2 linked regions of the Desulfobacula toluolica Tol2 genome follow. The protein of the gene in region 1 interacts with the protein of each later gene in a pairwise test. Links are inferred from orthologs where the notes say so. Each region holds a gene or a part of one and is shown on either strand. Other genes may lie near its edges. The genes, in order: TOL2_RS06550 and mrcB.

Region 1 (4,804 bases):
AGCTTGAAAAATTCATGAAAATTGTACCTTCTCTTCTTTTAAAGGATGGACGGGTTTGTATCATCTCTTTTCATTCTTTAGAAGATCGTATCGTAAAGCAATCGTTGCGAAAATTTGAGAACGGATGCACATGTCCAAAAAGTCTTCCAGTCTGTTTGTGCGGATTTGTTCCGCAAATAAAATCAATTTTCAAAAAGCCATTGATTCCGACTAAACAGGAAATAGACCAAAACCCCATGGCCAGAAGCTCAAAATTAAGGGTGGCTCAAAAAATATAACTAATGACATTAAAAAACAACATACACAGAAAGGCTGATCAAATACAAAAGGCCGGATTCCACTGGATTATCATCATTTGCCTTATTTTCTGTGAGCTTTTGGTTCACACCTGGATCAGGACGGAATCCACCCATACTATTTTACGGGTTTCCAAAGCACAGGGTGAGTATTCAAAGAAAATTTCTTATCAAAAGGCCCTGTCTGTTGAAAGAGACAGACTCAAATCAGACGATCGAATTACAAGGATTGCAAAAACCAGGTTGAGCCTTTCAACACATACCTTGGACCAAACCATTTATCTTTCAGGGGAAGACGGTTAATGTCAAATGATTTTAACACAGATATGAAACACAGAATCATTATCGTTCAAATTCTGATCGTTGCATCAATTTTCTTTCTTGGAGCAAAATCCTTTGATATTCAGATTTTTAAGGCCAAAGAACTGACCCGAAAAGCTGAAGACGATTATTCAAGACATTTCACAATTCACGGGGAACGAGGACAGATTCTGGACAGAAGCATGAACAAACTTGCCACCAGCATTGATGCTGTCTCCATTACAGCCTGTCCTTTAAAAATAAAAAACCCGAAAGATGCTGCTGAAAAAATTTCCAACATATTGGATATCAATCAAAAAGAACTTCAAAACACCCTTTCATCCAAGCGTACGTTCGCCTGGGTGGCCAAAAAAATTTCCCCGGATCAGGCCGGTCAAATTCGGCAATTAAATTTGACGGGAATTTATTTTGAAACTGATTCTAAAAGATTTTATCCCAACAGGACTCTTGCAGCACAAGTCATAGGGTTTACAGGTGCTGAAGATTCCGGTCTTGAGGGCCTTGAGTTCAAGTATGACTCTGTTATGAAAGGCAGTTCAGCGAGAATAAATATGAAACGGGACGGAAATGGAGGCAACCTTGATCTTGACAAGAAAAAAAGAGTTGAATTGAGAGGAAACTCCATTGTTCTGACAATTGATAAAAAAATCCAATTTTTAAGTGAGAAAACCCTTGAAAAAACCGTAATGGCTCACCGGGCAAAATCAGGAATAGCCTTGGTGATGAGGCCTCAAACCGGTGAATTGCTTTCCATTGCACATTTTCCAAAATTCAACCCAAACAATTTTAAAGAACATGACAGATCAGTCTTCAGAAACCGCGCCGTCACCGATGCGTTTGAGCCGGGGTCTGTCATGAAGGTCTTTACTGCAGCTGCCGCACTTGAAAAGGGTTTCGAACCACAATCCATCTTTTTTTGTGAAAACGGAAACTATAAAATCGGAACATTTACCATTCATGACACCCATCCCCATGACTGGCTTTCCATCAACCAGATCATCAAGTTCTCAAGTAATATAGGTGCTGCAAAAATTGTACAAACAATTGGAAAAAGATCCTTGCACAACCATCTTGTGGCTTTTGGATTCGGGGATAAAACCATGGTTGGATGTCCAGGAGAGACATCGGGCAACCTGAGCCCATATCGAAAATGGTCTAATATTGATGCCGGTGCCATATCTTTTGGCCAGGGCGTTTCTGTTTCCGCCATACAGCTGATCTCCGGTATCAGCGCCATTGCAAACGACGGGAACCTTATGAAACCCATGTTGATAAAAAAAATCATATCCAACACAGGAAAAGATATAAAAGTGTATCACCCTGAAAGAATCAGACAAGTAGTATCCTCAAAAATTGCCGGGCAGGTCAAAAGAATGATGAGCCTTGCCGTAAAAGAAGAAGGTACAGGCACAAAAGCAGCCATGAACGGATATTCGGTTTGCGGCAAAACAGGAACAGCTCAAAAAGCCATGGAGAAACGCAAAGGATATTCAAAAAGAAACTATATCTCGGTTTTCGGGGGGTTTGCACCACAGGGCAACCCTGAACTTGCCATTCTGGTGGTTGTAGATGAACCCAGAAAACAATATTATGGCGGGGATGTGGCAGCTCCAGCCTTTAAAAGCATTATGGCTGAATCCTTTAATTATTTAAATATACCCCCTGAAAAAAGCAAGAATATGATCGCCTTATTATCAAGCGGAGAAAAAACTTGAAACTGTCTGCTCTGATCAAAGATTGTTCACTGACTGCAGCTGATCCTTTTGAGGACATGGATATCCATGACCCGGATATTTTTTTCATCTCTTCAAACTCCAAACAGATCAGGCCCAACGGACTGTTTATTGCCATTAAAGGATTTGAGGCTGACGGGCACGATTATATTGAACAGGCATTTGAAAAAGGGGCTGCGGCTGTTATTGCCCAAACCAATCCGAAAAATATAAATAATGTTATACTGGTTGAAAACACGAGGCTTGCCATGGCCTCCATTGCAGCCAATTTTTACGGCAACCCGTCAAAGGACCTGACCCTTGTAGGCATCACCGGAACAAATGGAAAAACCACCACCACCTGGCTTCTGGAAAGTATTTTCAAGGCCTGCGGATTTTCAACCGGTGTCATTGGAACCATAAATATCCGGTACAATGATCAGACTTTTGATACCCCTGTAACAACTCCTGATTCCATTGATCTTCAAAAAAACCTTTATAACATGAAACAGGCCGGTGTAACCCATGTCATCATGGAAGTTTCCTCCCATGGACTTGACCTGAACAGGGTGGACTTCTGCCGGTTTGATGCCGGGGTATTTACAAACCTGACCCAGGATCACCTGGATTATCACAAAACCATTGATGCCTACTTTGACTGCAAAAAAAGATTTTTCACTCGGTTTCTCGGGTCAAACGGAAAAAACGATGCTCCTGCCATCCTGAACATTGATGACCCCAAAGGAGAATCCTTATTCAATTCTCTTGCCTGTCCAAACCTTGCTGTCAGCACAAAAAAAAAAACAGATATTTTTGCACAAAGTGTCAAAGACGATATCCATGGGTTGTCAGGAACCATTTGTCTGCCCGGCGGTTCATTCAACTTAACAACATCGCTTACCGGCAAATTTAATCTGGAAAATATTTTATGTGCTGCCGGTGCTGCCCATGCCTTGAATATCAAACTTGAACAGATAAAAAAGGGGCTTGAAAACTGCCCTGCCGTTCCGGGCCGGCTGGAAAAAATCAATACCCCGATCGACAGGTATATATTTGTCGATTATGCTCACACGCCTGACGCACTTGAATCCATTCTGACCACGCTCAAACAAATGGCCCCCAAAAGAATTATCACTGTTTTCGGATGCGGTGGCGACAGGGACCGTTCAAAACGTCCCTTAATGGGTTGCATTGCCTGCAAAACAAGTGACATTACCATTATAACCTCTGACAACCCGAGATCCGAAAACCCTGATGAAATTATAAATGATATTTGTGAAGGGTTGGACACTTTTGATAAACTTTCTGAAAACGATCTTTCATTTGATCCGTTCAAAAAAGGCTACATGGTTGAAGTTGACCGAAAAAAAGCTCTTAAAAAGGCTGTATTCATTTCAAAACCAGGGGATATAATTGTTGCTGCGGGAAAAGGACACGAAACCTATCAAATTACCAATACAGGCACCCTTCACTTTGATGACAAAGAAGAACTAAAGAACTCCGCCATTGAATTTGCAGACCAATTCACCCCGATTGCATGGAAAACAGAAGATCTGTCCCGTGCATTGAATACAGATCCTGTTTTTTCAAACATAAAAAAAAATCATAGTTTTAGCGGAATCTCCACTGATTCAAGAACTATTGCTCAAACCCATATTTTCCTTGCACTTAAAGGAGAAACTTTTGATGGACATATTTTTATTAAACGCCTTATTGATCAAGGTATAAAAGGATTTATCACCCAAAAAGGATTTGTTGATACTCTTGATCAAAACACTCGAAAAAAAATTTTTCAAAGCAGTCTGATTATTTTTGAAACCAGGGATACCTTAACCGGCTTAGGACAGCTGGCCCGATATCAAAGGCTGCGCTCAAACGTCAAATTAATTGCAATTACAGGTTCCAGCGGAAAAACAACCACAAGAAAAATCACCCAGGAAATATTTAAAACCCAATATCATACCCACGCCACAACTGGTAATTTTAACAATGAAATCGGTTTACCACTGACTCTTTTAAATCTTTCCCATGCTCATGAATGGGCTATCGTGGAAATGGGCATGAACCATCCGGGTGAAATCTCCAGACTGAGCCGGATCGCACTTCCCGATATTGCCGTGGTAACCAATACCGCAGGAGTTCATCTTGAAGGACTTGGCAGTGTTGAGAATGTGGCAACTGCCAAGGCGGAAATTTTTGAAGGCATCCGTAAAAACGCAACCGCAATCCTTTTTGCGGATGATCCAAGGCGCTGCATCCTTGAAGCAAAAGCCAGGGAAAATAACGCCATAAAAACAGTTCTCTTTTTTGGCTCAGGATATGATGCAGACTTTCAATCTGCTGATATTAAAACCTTGGCAGGTTCCACCCAATTTACCGCCAAATTTAACGATCAAAAAATTGCCTGTTCAATCAACTCCCCTGCCCTGTTTATGGTGGATAATTGTCTTGCGGCAATTTGCGCCGCCAGCATTG
Region 2 (11,967 bases), 3.2 Mb from region 1 along the record:
TTTATTATGGAAAATTTTATATTTCAATGCCTTTGTTTTGCAGCCTGATGATGATACAGGCGGCAGCACCCCCGGCAACCAATCTGATTCTAATAGTTAAAAATTATGGAGGTGACACCCAATCCATAAGCAGCATGATGTTTATACAGTATTTGATCTGCATACTGATGATGCCATTGTGGATTGCCGCCTGGCAATATACGGTGGGTTAGCATTGGCATGAATTTGGCAATCCCCTGTCAGGCCAAATAATATTAAAAAATCAATAGGTTGAAAGCGAGAAACGGTTATGAAAAGAGAAGCGATTCACAATTTTTTTGTTGCAAACCAAATCATAAAGTCCACTGCGGATATGGCGATTTTTGACAAGGTTCCAGCTACGGCCATCTATGAAGTGATGCAGGTTCGCCAGGGTATACCTCTTTTTTTCGAGGCGCATTTGGAAAGATTTGTGATGTCAGCCTCCCTTGTCGGAACCCGGATTCCAAAAAAAGAAGCAGAGATTCTGCATAATATTGCAGACCTGGTCGAAAAAAACAAATGCGACCATGGCAACGTTAAGCTGGTATCAGCCTTGATGAACGAAAAAGAAATATTTCTGGCTTATTTTATCCCTGCTGAATTTTTGGACAGCAAGGCCCGTTTGGAAGGTGTTCATACCATTTTATTCTCAGGAGAACGGATTTGTCCAAACATTAAGACCATAAAAGGCTCTTTTAGAGAGCAGGTTAAGGCGGTTAGAGAGTCGTCAAACGCTTATGAAGCCCTGCTCGTTAATGAATCCGGGCACATCACTGAAGGCTCACGCTCCAATGTTTTTTTTATGGGAAAAGACAACAAACTCTACACCTCACCTGCCGGAAGCGTACTAAAGGGTGTGACACGAACTCATGTGATGCAAATCTGCAGCCGGCTTGGATTGGAAGTGTTGGAAAAAACAGTCCATACCAGGAATCTTGCCGATATCCAGGGAGCCTTTATTACCGGCACGACAGTGGATGTCACCCCGGTACGCTCTATTGGTAATACTCAACTTGATTCACCGAACATTCCTCTGATCCGCAAAATCGTTGCAGAGTATGAAAAAAAAATCGCCGGATATGTCAGTAAAAGACTCAAGAGAGCAAGAAAAGTATATGTCAATGATTGACAACTCTTTTCAAATGGGCTTACAAGGCCTGCTTGAGAATGATATACAGATCCACCATTTACTTGTTGGCAGCTTGCAATACCATCGTAGTTTCCTTGACAAAAACGGATGTCCTGTCCTATATTTTATAATTTTACAGCCTGATATTTCAGGCTTTTATTATCGGCGGAAACCATGGAAAAAGATATTCAAGACAAGAGTAGAACACAGATAAAAAAAGAGGCTGAAAAACTCCAGAAACTAGGAGAACAGCTCATCAAACTTCCTATACGGCAATTGGAACGCATGGAGCTTCCCGATGATCTGCGGGATGCACTGATAGAAGCCAGATCTATTAAATCGAAGATTGCAGGCAGAAGGCAGAGGCAATTTATCGGAACCTTGATGCGGGATGTGGACCCGGAACCAATCCGTCATGCATTGATGCAAACCGATGCCAACCTTCCCATTGAATCTGAAATTGTCAAAAAGACCCGGATGTGGCTGGACAGGCTATTAACGGATGACCCGGCTGTCATGGAAGAGTTTATTTGTGCCTGTCCTGGACTGGATCATCAGAGACTGAGGCAACTTATGAGAAATGTCAAAAAAGAGAAAACAACAGGTAAATCTTCCAAATCCTTAAAGGCATTAGAACAACTAATTATGAAGAGCATGAACGGCAAATAAACAATTGATGATACTTTTTCAGGTAATTTGGGATTAAAAAACAGGAGGGCACCATATATGTCAAAAGATGATAACAATATCAAACGTATTATTTCAGAGGTTCAAACAAGCCGGCTTGAGCGTGAAAAAACCTATAGGGAGCGTGCGCTTAAAATGTACCCCTGGATCTGCGCTCATTGTGGTCGCGAGTTCGAAGGGAAACGCCTGAGGGAGCTGACCGTACACCATAAAGACCATAATCATGACAACAATCCTCCAGACGGCAGCAATTGGGAGCTGTTGTGCATTTACTGCCATGACAATGAACATTCCCGGGATCAGGTTGCCGATGCCTATTCAGACGAGCCGTCTGACAGGTCATCTGAAAAAGGGGGCACCACCAATCCGTTTGCCGGACTGGGAGATTTATTAAAAGGGAAACTTGATTAGGAAAATCAATGCTACGGCATCTTCTGTCAATCATTTTGATATTGAGAATTTTGAAGCTCAATGGTAGCATTAAAATGAAAAGCAGAAGGTTTAAATTATTAAACAATCCAGATATTTCAATCCCTTAATTGGAATCGTTCCGGTATTGGCCGTTTTTTTCCAAATCCGTCCTGATAAGAAATTATGCAGTAAGCAATCTTAAATTCCTGCTGAAGAAAATGGGGGTAATTTTGTCTGATAAAAAAAATTTGTCCCGTTATAAAGAAAGCATGAAAGAATCTGCTCTTGTCAGTGCAGGAATTGACGCTCGACCGTCAGTGAGGTTGAAGTATGGGGCGGCCTTTAAAAAAGGTACACTCAAATGATATTATTTATCTTAAGGGCCAGTTCTGTTTTTGAGAACGGTTTTTGAAGGAATGCAACGCCTTTGTCAAGGCCCCCATGGTGCAAAATGACATCAGCGGTGTACCCGGATATAAAAAGTGTTTTAAGACCAGGCCATATGGTTTTAAGGGTGGCCGCCAGATCCTGACCCTTCATCTCGGGCATCACAATGTCGGTGATCAGCAGATCAATTGATCCTGAATAGTTGTTTGCCAGCTTAAGTGCATCCATGGGACTGTTAACGGTCAAAACCTGATATCCAATCGCCTCCAGCATTTTTCTGCCTGTTTTGAGGAAAGCGGTTTCATCTTCCACAAGCAGAATTTTTTCTCCATTACCGCGTGGGGGATGCAGTTCCGGTTCAATTCTATTTGACTTGGTTTCGGATTCATGCACTGAAAAGTAAAGTTTGAAAGTCGTGCCGTTGTCCGGCTCGGTGTAAACATTAATAAATCCGCCATTCTGCTTAACAATACCGTAAACTGTTGCAAGGCCTAAGCCGGTTCCTTTTTCTTCTTCCTTGGTCGTAAAGAACGGCTCAAAAATACGGGTGGAAGTTTCCTGGTTCATTCCACACCCATCATCGCTGACGGCCAGCATGACATATGATCCGGGATAAAAGTCAAGGTGTTCCGCACAATAGGCTTCGGTGAAAGTGGCATTGTGAGTCTCAATGGTGATTTTGCCTATATCGGAGATGGCATCCCGGGCATTGACACATAGATTTGCCAATACTTGATCGACCTGGGATGGGTCCATTTTAATCCGTCCCAGCTCAGCCCCCGGTATCCAGACCAGATCAATATTTTCACCAATCAGCCGTTTCATCATTTTAATCATGTTTCCAATCACATCATTTAAGTTCAGAGTTTGGGGAATAATGGTCTGACGCCGAGCAAAGGCAAGCAGGTGACGAACAAGCTCAGCTGACCGCAGGGCTGCGGTTTTCACATCTTTCAGGGCATCGTGGAGCGGATGGGAGATCTCCATGTGATCAAGGATCATATCCATGTTCCCCAGAATAACGAACAGCATATTATTGAAATCATGGGCAACACCACTGGCAAGCCTTGCGATGGATTCCATTTTTTGGGCTTGCATATATTGTTCCTGCAGATTTTTGTACTCCAGTTCCGCTTGTTTGCGCCGGGTGATATCCTGTACCGTCCCAATGGAGCGAACGGGTTCTCCATTAGCGGCATAATAGGTCTTACACCGATTATGGACATACTTTATCCGCCCGTTCCGCAATAACAGGCGATGGCATAGGGAATAGGGAATCCTGGTTTTGATAGAGGCCTTGTAGGCAACATCAACCGATGTTTTGTCATCGGGATGGACCATATCTATAAATGCTTCATAAGAAGCACCAAAGCCGGCAGGGTCAACTTCAAAGATGCGAAATATTTCATCGGACCAGGTCAGGCAGTTTGTCTTCAGGTCAAGGTCCCACGAGCCTATTTTCGCCAGATACTGCGCCTCTTTAAGGATGGTTTCGCTTTTTCGAAGGGCCATCTCTGTGTTGTTTTTGTTTGCGGCCTCAAAGGAAATTTCAAACACGCCAAGGATATTTCCCGTTTTATCTCTTACCGGTAAACATTTTGTCATCCAGAAGAGCCTGCTTCCGTGCCAATGATTATCACCTGAAGATGTCAATTCCATCCCGGTGGGTTCACCGACCTCAATGGAAGTCTTTACAGGGCAGAGACTGCAGGGCTTTTTTTGTCCCCAGGTCATGTAACATTTTTGCCCCTTTATTTTATGATTGGTTAGATGAATAGCCTTCTGATATGCTTTGTTTGCCCATGGGATGGTAAAATTCAGACTGTGAAACGCAATAGGTATCGGCAGTTGATCCAAAAGATCGGGCTTCAATATATCATGAATATAATTTTCCATAATTTATTTTTCCAGAGGTTAATCTTATTTTTTTCAGGCAAGCGATCTTGCCGGTTCGATCACAACAGAGCAGAAGATTGCAATTCTTCTAATTCAGTAGGAATAATTTTCAGATTATGTGATATTATCATAAGTATTATAAAATACAAAATGTTTTTAATTGACACCGGCAATTGTCGGTAACAAATAATCGTCGCCCCCAACCACAGCGAATTCGTTGATGGATTGTTAAATACTGATACCCATTGACCGTTCAGGGCGCTCACCTTGAATTAGCCGGTTGAACGGTTTGACAAGGTCTGAACTCGCTGCATGTAAACAGCAAAAACTGCGGGCAGGTGTGTCCTCATATAATTTACCGTGCATTTTCATAGGCCTCTTCGGCTTCCTGCATCCGGCCCTGTTTTTTCAGTACATCGCCTATGATTCGCCAGTTCTTCTTTTGAAGGGATGGCGTGCGTGCGGCCATGGCATTGGATTTTTCAGCAAAATATTTTGCCTGTTGAAAATTGTTCTGCATCTGTTGGGCTTTGGCCATAAGATGCCAGATGAGAGGGTCCTGGCCGTCAATATCAAGGGAGCGCTCCAGAGTATGAAACGCAGCCTCGGGTTTATTAGATCTAAGTTGATTTTCAGCCGTATGAATTATTTTTGAAAGAATTGCTGGCCGGGGGGTGTTCCGGGGAGAAGCGGGCTGCCGGGTTCCGATTTGAGGTAAATTTTCAGCAGGAAGGTTTGAGGGCGGTTCTAAGGCCCGGTGTTGTGAACAGGAAATCATAAAAAGGGTGGTAAAAATACAAAGTATCCATTGAAAATACGGCATCTGCTTCATTTGAAAATCTCTTTCAGCCAGTCCATCAAAATGTTTGGCTTTTTTTTTGTTTCTTGATCATTATATCGGGTTTTTGCTTTTGAAGTGCAGGAATGCAAACGGGTTGGCGTTGATCCTTTGAGAAAGGGAACCGCCATTGCATCGGGGCAGGTCTTTTGGGTTAGATAACCTGTTTGGGCATCAATGACAGCCCACTCAACATTTCCAGGTGCCTGCAGATCCAGAGGGGCATTTGGAATCCGGCTCATGAGACGCCCGAAAATCTGCAAAGCCCCGGATGAGCCGGTAAGCCCTGCAGAACGGTTATCATCCCGGCCGATCCACACGACCGCCAGCCGGTTGCCGGAAAAACCGGCAAACCAGCTGTCCTTAAGATCATTTGTGGTGCCGGTTTTTCCGGCTATGCCCAGATCATCGGACACCCATTTTTTCAGTGATTTGCCGGTGCCTTCCTTTACTACAGCCTGAAGCATTTTGTTTAATAAAAAAACGGCTCCCGGATCAAGACGCTGTTCAATGGTCAGCGGATACCGTTGAAGTACCTGACCGTCCGGTCTGTAAATAGAACGGATGCATTTGATCGGTGTAAAAAAACCGCCGGATGCAAGGGTCTGGTAGGTTTGGGCCACCTGGAGCGGTGACATTTCAAGGCTGCCCAGAAGAACCGAAGGAAAGGCAGCCGGCTTATGATCAAGTCCCATCTTTTCAAGCGTGTCTAAAACGGATTCAACTCCCAGATTCATGCCGAGCCTGACGGTCGGGACATTAAAGGAATGAACCAGGGCCTGGTACAGCTTCACCTGTCCATGGTGTGTTTTATCAAAATTTTCAGGGCTCCAGTAACTGCCGTCCGGGTTAGGAACCCTGACAGGGTTGTCATCGACCGGAGTGACCAGTGTATAGGTGGAGGGACGTTCCAGTGCCGTCAGGAAGACCGCTGGCTTTACCAGGGAGCCGATGGGTCGTTTTGCATCCAGGGCACGGTTAAAACCCTTGTATCTGAAGTCTTTCCCTCCCACCAGGGCCTGTACCTCGTTGCTTGCCCTGGCAGTGACCACGACACCGGCTTCCAGTCCGGCCGGGGCCTGCTTTAAAAAATCAGTCACGCTGTGTTCTGCCGCCAGTTGAACCTGGGGATCCAGGGTGGTGAAAATCCTTATGCCCATGGTTTTAAGGTCGGCCTCCTTGTATTCTTGAAGCAACTGACGCTTGACCAGATCCAGGTAAAACGGAAACGGGGAATGCCCCCTGACAGGATTTTCAATAATATCCAGGGGGGCTGCCAGGAATTTTTTTAACAGTGCTTGTGAGACAAGTCCCTGTTTTTCCATCATCTCCAGAATAAGATTGCGCCGGTCCATGGCCCGGTCAGGATATCGTCTGGGGTTATAAACCGAAGGCCCCTTCAGCATGCCGACCAGCAAAGCTATTTCATGGGGCCTCAGATCCGTCAGGGATTTTCCAAAATAAAAATAAGCGGCCAGCCCGAATCCGTGAATGGCCCGGTTGCCGTCCTGACCAAGGTAGACCTCGTTTATGTATGCTTCCAGAATATCGGCTTTACTGTAATTAAGCTCCAGTGCGGCAGCCATGATCATCTCATTGAACTTGCGGATCAAGGTTTTTTCTTTGGTTAAAAAGAAATTCCTGGCCAGTTGCTGGGTAATGGTGCTGGCACCCTGGGACATGCGCCTGTTTTTTAAATTGATCAGCATGGCCCTGAAAATTGATTTGGGATCAATTCCATAGTGGGAGTAAAAGGTCTTGTCTTCGACACAAATGATGGCATTCCCCAGTAATGGCGGGGTCTGGTCAAGTGTCACCAGGATGCGGTCTTCCATGGATGACGGATAAAATCCGCCGACAATGACCGGGTCCAGGCGCTCCATTGTTTTGTCGGTCCGGTCCGGGGAAGTTTGCAGGTTCACCACCCGGTTATTTTCAATTTTAATATAAAACCTGCGCTCCGGCATTTGTTCATCACCAAAATTAAACGGCCGGCAAAAAAGTTCAAACCTGTTTGCTGTGCGGACATATTTGCCAGGGGCATCCAATCCACTCATATTCCCAGTATTTTGATACCCCATGAGGTTCAACTCTTTTTCAAACAGATCCGGGGCCAGACGCATGCCCGGGTATAGTTCCAGGGGGCGGGCATAAACCCGGGCCGGCAGTTCCCATAACCGGCCCTGGAACTTTTCTTCTACAACTGTATTGAATTTTAAAAAATGATCATAAAAAATTATTCCAAGGCCCAGCAGGCACACTGCCGATATTAAATACCATTTTTTCATTTATCTTCTTTTTATCTTCCTTTTGCACATGGTTTATTCATTATAGATGGGTATCAAAATATTGTGGGAGAAGCAATATCCATCTGTATCCTTGGGTGGATGATCAGCATAAGGTCAAAACCCGGGTTTAACCCTTCAGTCTTTTGTTGGGAGGAATGAACAGAGATTGCAGGATTTGTTTCGGGCTGTAACGCCTTGAATGTTTTGATTGTATTGGGCTATGGATTGCGACTCATATCGTTGAATTTTATCTCTAAAATTTGATTTATACTATAATCTATTGTAAGTTGATTTTTATCACAATTAAATAGAATATTAAAAGCATTATAGCTTTTAGGCTACAAACTTAAGCCGGGATACTCCGTAGAAGAAGCCTCTTCTGGAAAACCCTGTTTCTTAGGCTTACGTTCCGGGAGATTCTCATTAACCGGTTCAAACTGTCCCGCTTTATGTCTGTAGCCATTTTTTTTGAATTATGTGGGACATGACAAGTATTCCACTCCATAGAATCAATTGTGCATTCCGATATAAAAAGGGATATTACATGACTGAAAAACCGACTTATGAAGAATTGGAAAATAGAATTCGGAAATTAGAACAAGCAGAAGCTGATCATAAAAAAATAGAGGATGCCTTGCATCAATATACGGAGTTGTACCGCACTGAACAAAAAAAAACGGAATATCAAATCAATAAAAAAAATCAGCAGCTGCTTGAAAACCAGACTGAGCTTGCCAAAAGCGAAGAACTTTTTCGTGGGTTATTCGATCACATGACCAGCGGTTGTGGCATTTACGAAGTTATCAATGATGGTTCAAAAGGGTCAGATTATATCATAAAAGGATTTAACAAAAAAAGCTTGGAGATAGAGGGGCAAACCCTTGAGCAGGTTATGGGCAAAAGTCTTTTTGACCTGCGGCCAACGGTTGATGATTTCGGACTGATCTCTGTCCTTAAAAGGGTTTGGGAAACAGGGACTCCTGACTATTACCCGGTAAAAATATACCAGGATGAAAAATTTTCCAATTACTACGAGAATTATGTTTTTAAAATTCCTTCCGGTGAAGTTGTTACGGTCTATAACGATGTTACGGATCAAAAAAATAATGAAATGGCCCTCAAAGAGAGCATGGAAAGATTTGAGCTTGCCATGCAATTTGCAAATGACGGCCTTTATGACTGGAATCTCATAACAAATAAAATTTACTACTCCAATGGTTGGAAACGGATGCTGGGGTATGAGCCGCATGAAATTAAAAATGAACTTTCAGAATGGGAAAGGCTTACAAAACCGGAAGATATTAAAGCTTGTTGGGAAATGTTGGAACAAGTAATAGAAAAAAAACGGGATCGATTTGAAAAAGAGTTTCAAATGCAACATAGAAAAGGTCACAAAATTTATATTCACTCCAGAGCAAATGTGATTTTTGATGAACACGGACAGGCAGTCCGGGTGGTTGGAACCCATGTGGATATTACTGAACGTAAGAAGGCTGAATTGGAGAAGAATTTGCTTCAGAAACAATTGGCCCAAGCGCAGAAAATGGAATCCATAGGTACTTTGACAGGCGGCATTGCCCATGATTTTAATAATATTCTGGGTATTATTATGGGAAACACAGAATTGGCTTTAATGAACACCCAGGAAAGTAATCCTGCTTATTCCAACCTTAAACAGATCGAGAAAGCCGGTCTCAGAGCAACAAATATTGTAAGGCAACTCCTCAGCTTCAGCCGTAAGACCGACCCAAAAAAAAGACCCATAAAAATTGCATTAGTCATTAAAGAAGCACTCAAGTTTTTGCGGGTAATGATTCCAACCACCATTGAAATTGTGCAGGATATTCATTCTGCAGATGAAAATATTCTTGCCGATCCGACTCAGATCAACCAGATCATGATGAACCTGTGCATCAACGCTTTTCATGCAATGGAACAGACCGGCGGAACCTTGACGGTGCATGTGAAAACCGTTGAGAACCCTTCAATCAGAAAGTATCCCGGCCTGGGTAACGGCAGGCACGTCAAAATAAGCGTAAAAGATACGGGTCCGGGAATCGCTCCCGACATCATGAACCGGATTTTTGACCCTTATTTTACCACCAAGGAGGTGGGCAAAGGTTCCGGTCTGGGCCTTGCCGTCGTTCACGGCATTGTTAAGAATCATAATGCCGGTATTTTTGTTCACACCAGGCCCGGCCAAGGTGCAGTATTCAATCTCCTTTTCCCGGTGGCTGCCCAAAAAACCGAGACAAAACAGAATACCGCCGGAGAATTTTTGTTGGGAAGTGAAACAGTATTGTTTGTTGATGATGAAACCTCTATTGTGGAAATGGCTGAAGCGATGCTGACCTACATGGGATATAGGCCTGAAACAAGGAATAACCCCGTTGACGCACTGGCGCTTTTCAAGTCAAACCCCCATGGGTTTGATCTGGTCATAACCGACATGACGATGCCTCATATGAGTGGGATTCAATTGTCTGAAAAATTAATGGCGATCCGTCCCGATATCCCGATTATCATCGCCACAGGCTACAGCGCCCTGGTGGATGAAAAAAGGGCGAAAACCCTTGGGATAAGGGCCTGTCTCATGAAACCAATCATCATGGCGGAGCTGTCAAAGACCATCCGCAAGGTGCTGGACTGACAAACCCTTGAATAATTTTACTGGGTCAGATTGTTTTGAAAATCATCTTCTATACCTGACCGGACTTTTTTGCAGTTCTGTCATCAGAGGAAATTGTACCAAGTGTTTTTTTTTTGAAAATAGATCCCAGAAAACGAAAAATTTTTTTTATTCCGCTCCAGATTTTTGGAAGAAGCCAGAGAGCAAGACAGATAAAAACAGCCAGCAGCACTAGGAAAATTACGGGGTGCTGTAACGCAGCCCAGACACCGGCAATAACAGCGACATCTTCAACTATTGATGCGGTCCAGTTGCTGAAGGGTTCCGGCGAGGTGTTGATCAGCAAACGGGTGCCTGACTTGGTCACATGACTGCCGGCTGCAAGGCCGCCGCCCATAATCGCTGCCGCCATGGCAACCGCAGGGTTTACATCCCCCACGGCACCTGCTGCCAGAAGCACACCCGCAGGAATACGGATAAAGGTATGAAGCGTATCCCATCCCGTATCCACACCCGGAACTTTGTCTGCAAAAAATTCAACACAGTACATGAGTCCTGCAGCACTCATAACCATGGGGTTCATTAGAATTTCAAGTTTTTGAGGCAAAACAATATTGTCTGTTAAGCCCAGAAAGCCCAGCACAAGAATTGTAGCATACAAATTGATCCCGCTTGCCCAGGCCGCACCCATGGTCAATGAAAGTGTTTTAATGATCTGGTCAAGTTGTTCCATAATACGATGTCCTTTCTATAAAATTCTCATGAGACTCAATAGTCCTGCTTGCTTTTGCCTTTATCATGCCCACTGTTTTTCATCTGTCTGATCTCCTTCGTGTTTAAAATATTATTTATTTTAACCCTTCTTATAGAACAATGACACTGAAAATTTCAAAAAAATCAAGATTATTAATTTCAGCATATAATGTTTGCCTGATTTCTGCCGGGTTATAAGCTTTATTTTTCTAATGCTTACAACCCGGCAGGTAATGCAAATTGCCGCAAAACCGACACTCAATGTTGAAAATTAAAAAACCGGACAATTTCTTTGCTTACATTGATTTTAATTTTTTGAGTATCTTTTCAGGTAATGCAGGAAGTTTTCGAATGCGAACGCCGCATGCATTATATATGGCATTTATAATTGCGGGATGGGGCGCTGTAAGGGGAAGCTCACCAACACCGGAGGAGCCGAAAGGCCCGCCTTGTTTTCTGGGCACGGCCAGGTGTATCAGTTCCATGTCATCTGGAATATCTTCAATATAAGGCAGTCCCGCTCCACTCAAAGACGAGTGCTTTTTAATATTTTCAAAATTTTCAGACAGAGCAAGGCCGATGCCCTGGGCAAGGCCTCCGTACATCTGTCCTTCCACATTGGCAATGTTATTTATTTTTCCGATATCTGAAACAAAAGTGAATTTTTCAACCTTGACTTTTCCCGTTGTAATATCCACGGCCACCTCCGGCATAAACAGGCCGTACATCAATGCCCCAAATGGGTTTCCCTGGCAGTTCTCATCGCACATGGTGCCGCCGGTGTTTGTCCATGTCCCGGTATATCGGACCGGAATTTTTTCGGCAATCATCTGATCATAGGTTCTGAAACTTCCATCTTCTTTTTTCATGGCATCAAGCAGAATCTCACACCCGTTTAAAATAGCATTGCCTTTTACAACCTGGGAAC

Evidence for each region.
Region 2: the proteins of TOL2_RS06550 (region 1) and mrcB interact in binary tests that used the Escherichia coli proteins (3 or more experiments, as listed by UniProt). The link is inferred for Desulfobacula toluolica Tol2 from one-to-one orthologs.

What each region holds. Positions count from the first base shown.
Region 1 is NC_018645.1:1,438,516-1,443,319, reverse strand. What follows is about bases 1-2,965. They hold TOL2_RS06550 (peptidoglycan D,D-transpeptidase FtsI family protein), read left to right. Parts: upstream 1-598; coding sequence 599-2,332; downstream 2,333-2,965. Other genes in these bases: TOL2_RS06545 (UDP-N-acetylmuramoyl-L-alanyl-D-glutamate--2,6-diaminopimelate ligase), read left to right, coding at 2,329-2,965; TOL2_RS06555 (hypothetical protein), read left to right, coding at 282-599; rsmH (16S rRNA (cytosine(1402)-N(4))-methyltransferase RsmH), read left to right, coding at 1-278. Also shown: more of TOL2_RS06545, read left to right, coding at 2,966-4,804. UniProt on the Escherichia coli protein: Essential cell division protein that catalyzes cross-linking of the peptidoglycan cell wall at the division septum. Required for localization of FtsN.
Region 2 is NC_018645.1:4,606,525-4,618,491, reverse strand. Bases 5,009-8,017 are described here. They hold mrcB (penicillin-binding protein 1B), read right to left. Parts: upstream 7,658-8,017; coding sequence 5,360-7,657; downstream 5,009-5,359. Other genes in these bases: TOL2_RS20925 (hypothetical protein), read right to left, coding at 5,009-5,363. Also shown: TOL2_RS20955 (AEC family transporter), read left to right, coding at 1-212; TOL2_RS20950 (aminotransferase class IV), read left to right, coding at 290-1,150; ribosome biogenesis factor YjgA, read left to right, coding at 1,325-1,819; TOL2_RS20940 (YajD family HNH nuclease), read left to right, coding at 1,877-2,248; TOL2_RS23885 (hybrid sensor histidine kinase/response regulator), read right to left, coding at 2,606-4,531; more of TOL2_RS20925, read right to left, coding at 4,887-5,008; TOL2_RS20915 (PAS domain-containing hybrid sensor histidine kinase/response regulator), read left to right, coding at 8,202-10,307; TOL2_RS20910 (DUF4126 domain-containing protein), read right to left, coding at 10,357-11,019; TOL2_RS20905 (molybdopterin-dependent aldehyde oxidoreductase), read right to left, coding at 11,336-11,967. UniProt on the Escherichia coli protein: Cell wall formation. Synthesis of cross-linked peptidoglycan from the lipid intermediates.